Regions from separate parts of the Lysinibacillus sp. AR18-8 genome, predicted to be linked through region 4. Evidence: riboswitches for the same ligand, from Rfam matches in the RefSeq annotation. Region 4 holds a riboswitch; each other region holds the start of a gene.
The links. A riboswitch is a leader RNA that binds a small molecule or an ion and turns the genes downstream of it on or off. The one in region 4 is predicted to bind thiamine pyrophosphate.
Positions count from the first base shown of each region.

Region 1 (2,205 bases), on a different contig from region 4:
AAATGATGAATAGATCTCCCAGTAAGTGTCTCTGCCTCGGGTATATTGGGCGTAACAACCGTAGCAAGTGGTAATAAAGTTGAGCGTAAGGCATCGATAGCTTCTTGCTGTAATAGGCTTTCCCCACCTTTTGCAATCATCACCGGATCAACAATCAGCGGAATGTTTAGCTCCCTGATCTTGTGTGCAATTGCTTTGATAATTTCTGAGGAATAAAGCATTCCTGTTTTAATCGCAGCGATTGGAAAATCTTCTACTAAGGCCTCTAATTGTTTTTTTATAAAGGAAACGTCAATAGGGCAAACACCTGTTACACCCAAAGTATTTTGAGCAGTTAGAGCAGTAATAACAGAAGTACCGAACACTTCTAATTCCTGAAATGTTTTTAAATCAGCCTGTATACCCGCGCCACCACCACTATCTGAGCCAGCGATTGTTGTTACAATATGCATGAAGCTGCACCATCCTTTGATAAGCGATGTATAGCATTGAGTAAGGCTATTTGAAAATCACCAATGTCTGCAGTAAATGCGGATGCCAGTACACCTGCTTTTTTATAGTAAGTAAGTGTTTCTGTTAATTGTTGGTAAGGATTATGGCTTACACTATAGGCTGCGCCACAAATTGCGCTAAGTAAACAACCTGTACCCGTTACTTCCGTCATTTGTGGATGACCACCAGCGATCCATTGGCTATGCTTGCCATCAGTTATAAAATCGCGTTCTCCTGTGACAATAACAATGCATTGATAGCGTTGAGCCAATGATGTGGCTTCTAATTCCATAGCGATAGTGCCATGACCACTATCAACACCTTTTTGTTGCCAATTTACACCAACTATTGCTGCTAGCTCGCCGAGATTACAGCGAATCACGGCAAAGTGTATGTTTTCCAGTAAGTATTTTACGGTTTCCTTACGATAAGTTGTGGCTCCAACTCCGACAGGATCTAAAATAACAGGAATACCAAGTTTATTGGCTTTTTCACCTGCTAATAACATGGCACTTTTTGTGCGATCATTAAGTGTTCCAATATTAATTAATAATGCTTGAGCAATGGCCACCATCTCCTCTACCTCTTGGTAGTCATCGGCCATTACTGGTGAAGCACCTATCGCTAATAAACCATTTGCTTGAAAATTTGCCACTACATAATTGGTTATACAATGGATAAGTGGTTGCTGTTGACGAATTGTTTGAAAAATCATTGTAGTCCTCCTTTAGGGATGGACGTAAGCATGCAAAAAAGGCTCTTTTTGTGTAAAAATGCACGAAAAGAGCCTTTCATCTGAAAACGATGTTTATTGCTCCCTACGTCAGTATTAACTAACAGGTTCAAAGGGTCAGGTTTTACCTTCTCAACTCTTACGAGTCCCCCTGCAATCTTGCTTTTAGTTGACCAAAATGTACCATACTTTTCATTTGTATTCAATAGCAAGTTTTCCTATAGATAAAATGTGACCGATGCCATATAGGAGGGTATGATAGTTGTCATGACTTTACCGAAATTAAGCACAAACCATTGAAAATGCTGAAAAAAGAGTTTTATAATGTGTCATAACAAAAGGGGGCAATTGCCATGAAAAGACAAGATTTAGTTGCACCAGAATGGTATAACATAGTAGAAGAAATTGAAAAATATGCTCAGGATGCAGCCAAAAATGCTTTAATCATTTATGAAGAAAACCAAGACATCCAATGTATTACATATGCACATTTATTGGAAAAAGCGAATCAAGCAGCACATGTATTCACCAAGCAAGGTTTAAAGAAAGGTGATGTCATTTTAGTAATGGTACCACGTTCGGTTGAAGCATATATTGTGTATATTGCTGCATTGAAAGCGGGTTTAACTATTATTCCAAGTTCTGAGATGTTAAGAACAAAGGATATTGAGTATCGAATTCATCATGCAAATGCTAAAGCAGTTATTGCATTTGAACCCTATATTGAACAGTTCGATAAAGTGGGAAATTTACAAGACATACTGCAATTTGTCATAGGGAATGCACATGAACCTTGGCAGAACATACTTGAAAAAATGAATAATCAACCTACAACCTACATAAATCCTATCCCAACAAAAAGCACAGACAATGCATTTTTAGCCTATACAAGCGGAACAACAGGAAATCCAAAAGCAGCAGTGCATACGCATAGTTGGGGCTATGCTCATTTACGAACAACAGCACCACATTGGTTGGGT
Region 1 is NZ_MDGU01000014.1:109,582-111,786, reverse strand. Features, by position in the region: gene thiD (bifunctional hydroxymethylpyrimidine kinase/phosphomethylpyrimidine kinase) at 1-452, opposite strand, end outside; gene thiM (hydroxyethylthiazole kinase) at 440-1,207, opposite strand; TPP riboswitch at 1,291-1,388, opposite strand; gene mbcS (acyl-CoA synthetase MbcS) at 1,579-2,205, shown strand, end outside.
Region 1: another riboswitch for thiamine pyrophosphate. It lies ahead of thiM (hydroxyethylthiazole kinase); the one in region 4 lies ahead of BFM98_RS04860 (ABC transporter substrate-binding protein).

Region 2 (2,205 bases), on a different contig from region 4:
CTACGATATGCTCTGCATTTGCTGAGATAAATGGCTCAACCGCAAGGACCATACCTTCTTTCATAATAGTAGTATCCCATGCATCGTAATAATTTAAAATATGGTTTGGTTCATCATGTAAAGATTGACCTAAGCCATGACCTGTTAAATTCATAATAACAGTTAACCCATTAGCATTTGCCTCGCGTTCAACAGCTTTACCAATTTGATTTAATTTAGATCCAGCCTTTACCTTTGTCATTGCTCGATCAAAGGCACTTTTAGCAACACGGCAAAGCTTTTCTTTGTCCTCATAGCCATCACCCACAACAAATGAAATACCTGTGTCAGCAAAATAGCCATTTAAAGAGCCTGAAACATCAATATTTACGATATCTCCCTCTTGAATAACACGCTTTCCTGGAATACCATGTGCTACTTCTTCATTGACGCTAATACATGTATACCCTGGAAAATCATATTCTCCCTTTGGTCCTGAAATAGCGCCAGCCTCTGCAAACATGCGACCAGCAATTTCATCAAGCTCAAGTGTTGTAACACCTGGTTTTGTGGCAGCTTTCATTGCTTCGCGAATTTCAGCACAAATGCGTCCTATTTTTTTAAAAGCTTCAATCTCTTCTTGCGTTTTTACAATCATGTATAACGTCCCTTTCATCTAATATCTATTCTTTAATATAACATAACTTTTTATGCGTATAACGATAAACGCTTTAAATATTGTATGCTTTCCTACTTTGCAAAGTGCTAAAAGAGTTATTCACGACAAAAAAGTCCCTCCACTCACGTGAAGGGACTAGCATTAAGCTTTTCTTTGCATTAATTGGGGAGCGGCTGTGAATAAAAGAACACCAACGACAGCCGTTAAAATGGTTGCTGGTAGCATATATGTACCATTGTAGATGATGGAATAGATCCATGCATTCTGGTCACCCGCATATTCGGCAAAAAATACAGCACCAGCAATTGTATGTGCTGTGTATCGTAAGAAGCCCGCGATAACGGTACCTATGATTATATAAAGTGCCATTTTTGTTTTGTTCATATGTTTAGCAGCGTCTAACACTGGTCCACGTACAACCGCCGCTAATCCTACAACAGTAAAAGCAACACCATAATCTAGTAATCCTTGTAGCCAGTGCACGATATAAGAACCAAACATTGTTTGCATAACACCCACAAGTAGTCCCGTAGTAAGACCAGCTACTAAGCCCCAGCGAAATGCTATTAACATAATCGGTACCATAACAAGACTAACTGAGCCGCCTTGTGCCCATACTTTAAAGGAAACCTGATCCAGTACGAGACCTATCGCTGCAAAAATCGCAATCTCCACTAGCATTAATAGTCTTTTTTTGTCCATACATATTCTCTCCTTTGTTCCGATGTAGGATACAAGAGCAGGAATAGAAAAGCGCTGATATGTCTCTTTCTGACACCTTTTTTCCTTTACGGACGAAAAAACGATGTCAGGACAGAGCCTCACATCGTACAAGTGTCGGTTTCTATCCACATCCCTACGCAAGCGTTAACTTACAGGTTCGAAGAGTCAAGGCATTACGTGCCCAGTCTCAGCTGACATCATCAGCTCCCCTTGTGGTCGTTACATCTGAATTTATTTGAACACTCTCATTGTACGCAAAGGATTGAAGGATTACAACCTTCCATACATCATTTTTTTGAAACTTTGCTGTTTTTCATGCGTAAATATTTAAAAAGGAGGTACAACTATGGAGAATCAAAAAATTTTAGCTGCCTTTAGTTATCTTAGTATTTTCTTCGCCCCTTTTATCGTTCCATTAATTGTATATTTCGTGACAAAAGACAGTGATGTAAAAAGCCATTCGATTCGTGCACTTGTCTCTCATTTAATACCCTTTGTTTTTGGCATTCTATTCTTTATTGTCTTTGTTTTTTCCACATTTAGTTTAGATCCAACCTCCAGTAATAATACAGTGATGATTATTTGGTTTGCTTCATTCACCATCTATGCTCTCGTCTCACTAGGTATTGTGATTTGGAATATAATTCAGGCTGTTCGTGTTATCCGTTAATGTTTTATTTTTAAGTGAAACAGGTAGTAGTAATTGTAAAAGGAGCTGTTTTGGGATGAAAGTATCAAACGTTGTAAAAACTGCCGTTAAGTTAGCACCTATTGTTATTCCTATCGTAAAAAAAGTAATGGCTGCAAAAAAGGGCACAACGCCT
Region 2 is NZ_MDGU01000030.1:80,967-83,171, reverse strand. Features, by position in the region: gene map (type I methionyl aminopeptidase) at 1-637, opposite strand, end outside; gene thiT (energy-coupled thiamine transporter ThiT) at 800-1,360, opposite strand; TPP riboswitch at 1,495-1,602, opposite strand; gene BFM98_RS19760 (magnetosome magnetite crystal formation protein family) at 1,728-2,051, shown strand; gene BFM98_RS24475 (hypothetical protein) at 2,107-2,205, shown strand, end outside.
Region 2: another riboswitch for thiamine pyrophosphate. It lies ahead of thiT (energy-coupled thiamine transporter ThiT); the one in region 4 lies ahead of BFM98_RS04860 (ABC transporter substrate-binding protein).

Region 3 (2,205 bases), on a different contig from region 4:
ATGATTTTCTTTCAAATTGTTGTACCTATTTTAGTGTTACTTGTAATAGGCGCTATACTACAAAAGAAATTTCGCTTTAATTTAAAAGCATTGTCTCAGCTTATTACATATTGCTTTATGCCAGCAGCTGTTTTTGTAAATTTATATGAAACACATGTGGAATTAACTGTACTGGGAGAGGTCGGATTATTTATTGTACTCTTTATCGGTAGTCAAATGATACTCAGTCACTTTATGGCAAAAGGGTTAGGTTTAGCTAGAACAGAGGCAGCTGTCTTTAAAAATAGTGTTGTGCTCATTAACTCGGGTAATTACGGTATTCCAGTGGCTCAAATGATATTTGCCACGCAACCTATTGGAGTAGCCATTCAGGTCATGCTCGTAATCTTTCAAAATATGACTACGTATACATATGGTTTATACAATTTAATTTCTTCTACAAAGTCAGGTATGACAATCATCAAGGATTTCTTTAAAATGCCTATTATTCATGCGCTGATTATAGGTGTCGCTATGAATTATTTTGATATCGGTATTCCACAGTTTATCAAAATACCAGTAGAACATGTGGCAGATGGATTTATTGCTGTGGCTCTAATTACTTTAGGTGCGCAATTATCACAATTAGAGATGAAATCAATGTTTAATAAAACCGTCTTTATCAGCTGTTTTACGCGATTAATTATTGGACCATCTGTTGCATTGGCCATTATTTATATATTGGGATTAGATGGAGTCGTCGCACAATCACTGTTTATAGCTAGTGCTTTTCCAACATCCCGCAATAGTTCTAGTCTAGCATTGGAATATGATGTAGAATCAGCAACAGCCGCGCAAGCTGTTTTATTTTCAACCATTGTAAGCTGTATAACTGTAACCATTGTGATCTATTTTGCAGAAGTATTATTTACCTAGTAAGATAAAAAATAACTTCCATCTCTTAGTATTATCTGCTACACTAGCATCAAACTAAATAGTATTAACTAGGGGAGTCTGATGAGTCAGGCTGAGAGGGAAACGCTACGAAGTTTCTTGACCCTTTGGACCTGATCTGGCTCATACCAGCGTGGGAAAGTTAAGAAGCTATTGCAGAGTATGCAATCAATAGACCTTTACATTCGTGGCCGGATCCAAATAATTATTTTGGATTCGGCCTTTATTTTTTGGATTGTTGGGGTGAGCTAGAATCGGTCCTTATATCAAAATAAATTTAAGGGAGAGAAGTAGCTCATGTCAGCAATTAGTGAAAAGAATATTACCATTATGTCCAGCTTTGAAGGAAGCAAAAAAGTATATGTGGAAGGATCACGCCCAGATATTCTAGTACCTATGCGAGAAATTGCATTAAGTCCGACAACAGGCAGTTTTGGAAATGAAGAAAATGCTCCTATTCGAGTATATGATACGAGTGGGCCCTATACAGATCCAGCCTACCAAGTAGATATTACGAAAGGTTTACCTGCCTTACGAAATGCATGGATTCAAGAGCGAGGGGATGTAGAAGCATATGAGGGACGCTCCATTAAACCGGAGGATAATGGCTTTCGTCATGTTGATGACCCGCGTATTCAAGAAAATGTCTTCCCTGAGTTGGAGAGAAAGCCTTTGCGTGCTAAAAAAGGTAAAAATGTGACACAGCTTCACTATGCACGAAAGGGAATTATAACGCCTGAAATGGAGTTTGTAGCAATTCGTGAAAATATGGATCCTGAATTTGTACGTTCAGAAATTGCAGCTGGGCGTGCTATAATGCCTTCTAATATTAATCACCCTGAGGCAGAGCCAATGATTATTGGGCGTAATTTTCATGTAAAGATCAATGCGAATATCGGGAATTCTGCTGTATCTTCTTCCATTGCAGAAGAAGTTGAGAAAATGACCTGGGCAACTCGATGGGGCGCAGATAATATTATGGATTTATCGACTGGTAAACATATTCATACAACTAGAGAATGGATTATTCGAAATGCTGCAGTGCCAGTGGGAACAGTGCCAATTTATCAGGCTTTAGAAAAGGTAAATGGTGTAGCAGAGGATTTAACGTGGGAGGTTTATCGTGATACTCTCATAGAACAAGCCGAGCAGGGTGTAGATTACTTCACCATTCATGCAGGTGTCCTTTTACGCTATGTACCACTAACAGCAAATCGTGTGACAGGTATTGTATCTCGAGGTGGCTCTATAATGGCACAGTGGTGTTTATAT
Region 3 is NZ_MDGU01000025.1:45,654-47,858, forward strand. Features, by position in the region: gene BFM98_RS17875 (AEC family transporter) at 1-915, shown strand, start outside; TPP riboswitch at 976-1,090, shown strand; gene thiC (phosphomethylpyrimidine synthase ThiC) at 1,231-2,205, shown strand, end outside.
Region 3: another riboswitch for thiamine pyrophosphate. It lies ahead of thiC (phosphomethylpyrimidine synthase ThiC); the one in region 4 lies ahead of BFM98_RS04860 (ABC transporter substrate-binding protein).

Region 4 (2,205 bases):
TGGAAGGATCTCGGCCAGCATATTTCAAGTATTGTACCAACAGGGGAAGATGAATCGATTATTGCGGTTTATGGTTTCGAAACCTTTGAACAGCCAAATACGTATGTTTTCACAGCCACAAAAGATGGCCAAATTAAGCGCTCACCACTCGCAGACTATGCGGTAACGCGTTATTCAAAGCCAATTAAAACGATGAATGTCAAGGCTGGTGATGCGATGATCTATGCATCATTTGTGACTGATGACGTGGAGCTGATGCTCACAACGGATACAGCCTATGCGATTCGTTTCCCAATGGAGGAACTACCTGTGACAGGTGTGAAAACAGGTGGTGTGAAAGGGATCACACTAAAAGATGGAGAAGCCTTAGTTGGAGTCAATGTATTACAGCCTGATGTTACCCAATATGTAGTGATTGTGACACAGCGTGGGGCCGTGAAAAAAATGAATGTCGCTGAAGTTGAAGTAGCAAGTCGTGCAAAACGTGGACTAAAAGTATTAACAGAGTTAAAAGCAAACCCTCACCGAATTGTGGCAGTTGTTCAAGCAACAGACGAGGAGCAGGTTGTGATTGAAACTGAAAAAGGTGTTCAAGAGATGATTGACGTACAAGCATTGTCTCGTGCGGATCGCCATTCCAATGGTTCATTTAAAGTGGATATTGCAACAGATGGAGCAATTTCTCATGTTGTAACAGCCAAAAAAGAACAGAAACCAAGCTAAATGCATGCCCAGTCTCTAAGGAGTACTGGGCTTTAAGCTCTATTCCAAAATAGCACCTTGTCATTTAAGTGAAACTATGGGTATAATAATCATCGAAAAGTTCATAGCGAAAGAATGTAGGGGGGCTAGTAATTGCTAGCTGAGATTGTGTCCGATAGACGCTGACCCTTTGAACCTGATTTGGCTCGTACCAGCGTAGGGAACATCTATTCAAAAAGCAAAGTTTTGAAGATTGATTGCAATACGTCTGGGAGGAATCCTAGGCGTTTTTTTATGTTTTCAAGCAACAGCTTGCCAACATTGTATACGCTTTCTTCTGGTGACAACATTCATTCATGAACACTTTCATATTACAAACTGGGAGGCTTTCGCATGAAAAAATGGTTTTTTATTTTATTGGCAGCACTATTGACATTAGTAGGCTGTAGTGACAAGGATGACAAGCAGGCTGCAGACAAGCTGAAAAAGGTGTCTGTGGTACTGGATTGGACGCCGAATACAAATCATACAGGACTATATGTTGCCAAAAAACTCGGTTATTTTGAGGAACAGGGTTTAGATGTTGATATTATTATGCCTGGTGAGGCGGGCGCAGATCAGCTTGTTGCTTCTGGAAAGGCGGATTTTGGCGTGAGCTATCAGGAAGGCATAACACAGGCACGAGTACAGGATGTGCCGCTGGTCTCCATCGCAGCAATTATACAGCATAATACATCTGGCTTTGCTTCTATTGCTTCAAAGAGCATTACATCGCCAAAGGATTTTGAAGGTAAAACCTATGGTGGTTGGGGCGCGCCATTAGAGCAAGCCGTTTTACAATCACTCATGCAAAAAGAAAAGGCAGATATTAATAAGCTAGATATCGTCAATGCAGGGGATTTAGATTTCTTCACAATGATGGAAAAAGATATAGATTTTGCTTGGATTTATTATGCATGGACTGGGATTGAGGCTGAGCTGCGTGGGGAAAAGATTAATATGCTATATCTTACAGATTATAGTGATCAATTGGATTATTATACGCCAGTTTTAGCTACAAATGAAAAAATGATACAGGACAACCCGGATGTAGTCAAAGCCTTTGTGGCAGCTGCATCGAAGGGCTATGAATACGCAATTGAAAACCCAAGTGAAGCGGCTGATATTTTAATCGAAGCGGCCCCTGATTTAGATAAAGCGTTAGTGCATAAAAGTCAGGAATGGCTGGCTGATAAATATCAGGATGATGCCAAGCAATGGGGAGAGCAAAAGCTTTCTGTGTGGGAAAATTACGCGAAATGGATGTCTAGCAATCAAGTATTAGAGGGCGAATTTGATGCGAAAAAAGCCTTTACTAATGATTTCTTACCTAAAAAGGAGGCCAAATAAGATGGCAAATTCATTAATCAGTGTACAAATCATTCCGAAGACAGAGAAATATGAAGATGTTATACCATATGTCGATGCAGCAATTGCGGTGATCGATGCTTCTGGGGTGAAATA
Region 4 is NZ_MDGU01000006.1:32,893-35,097, forward strand. Features, by position in the region: gene parC (DNA topoisomerase IV subunit A) at 1-723, shown strand, start outside; TPP riboswitch at 832-942, shown strand; gene BFM98_RS04860 (ABC transporter substrate-binding protein) at 1,096-2,091, shown strand; gene BFM98_RS04865 (thiamine-binding protein) at 2,093-2,205, shown strand, end outside.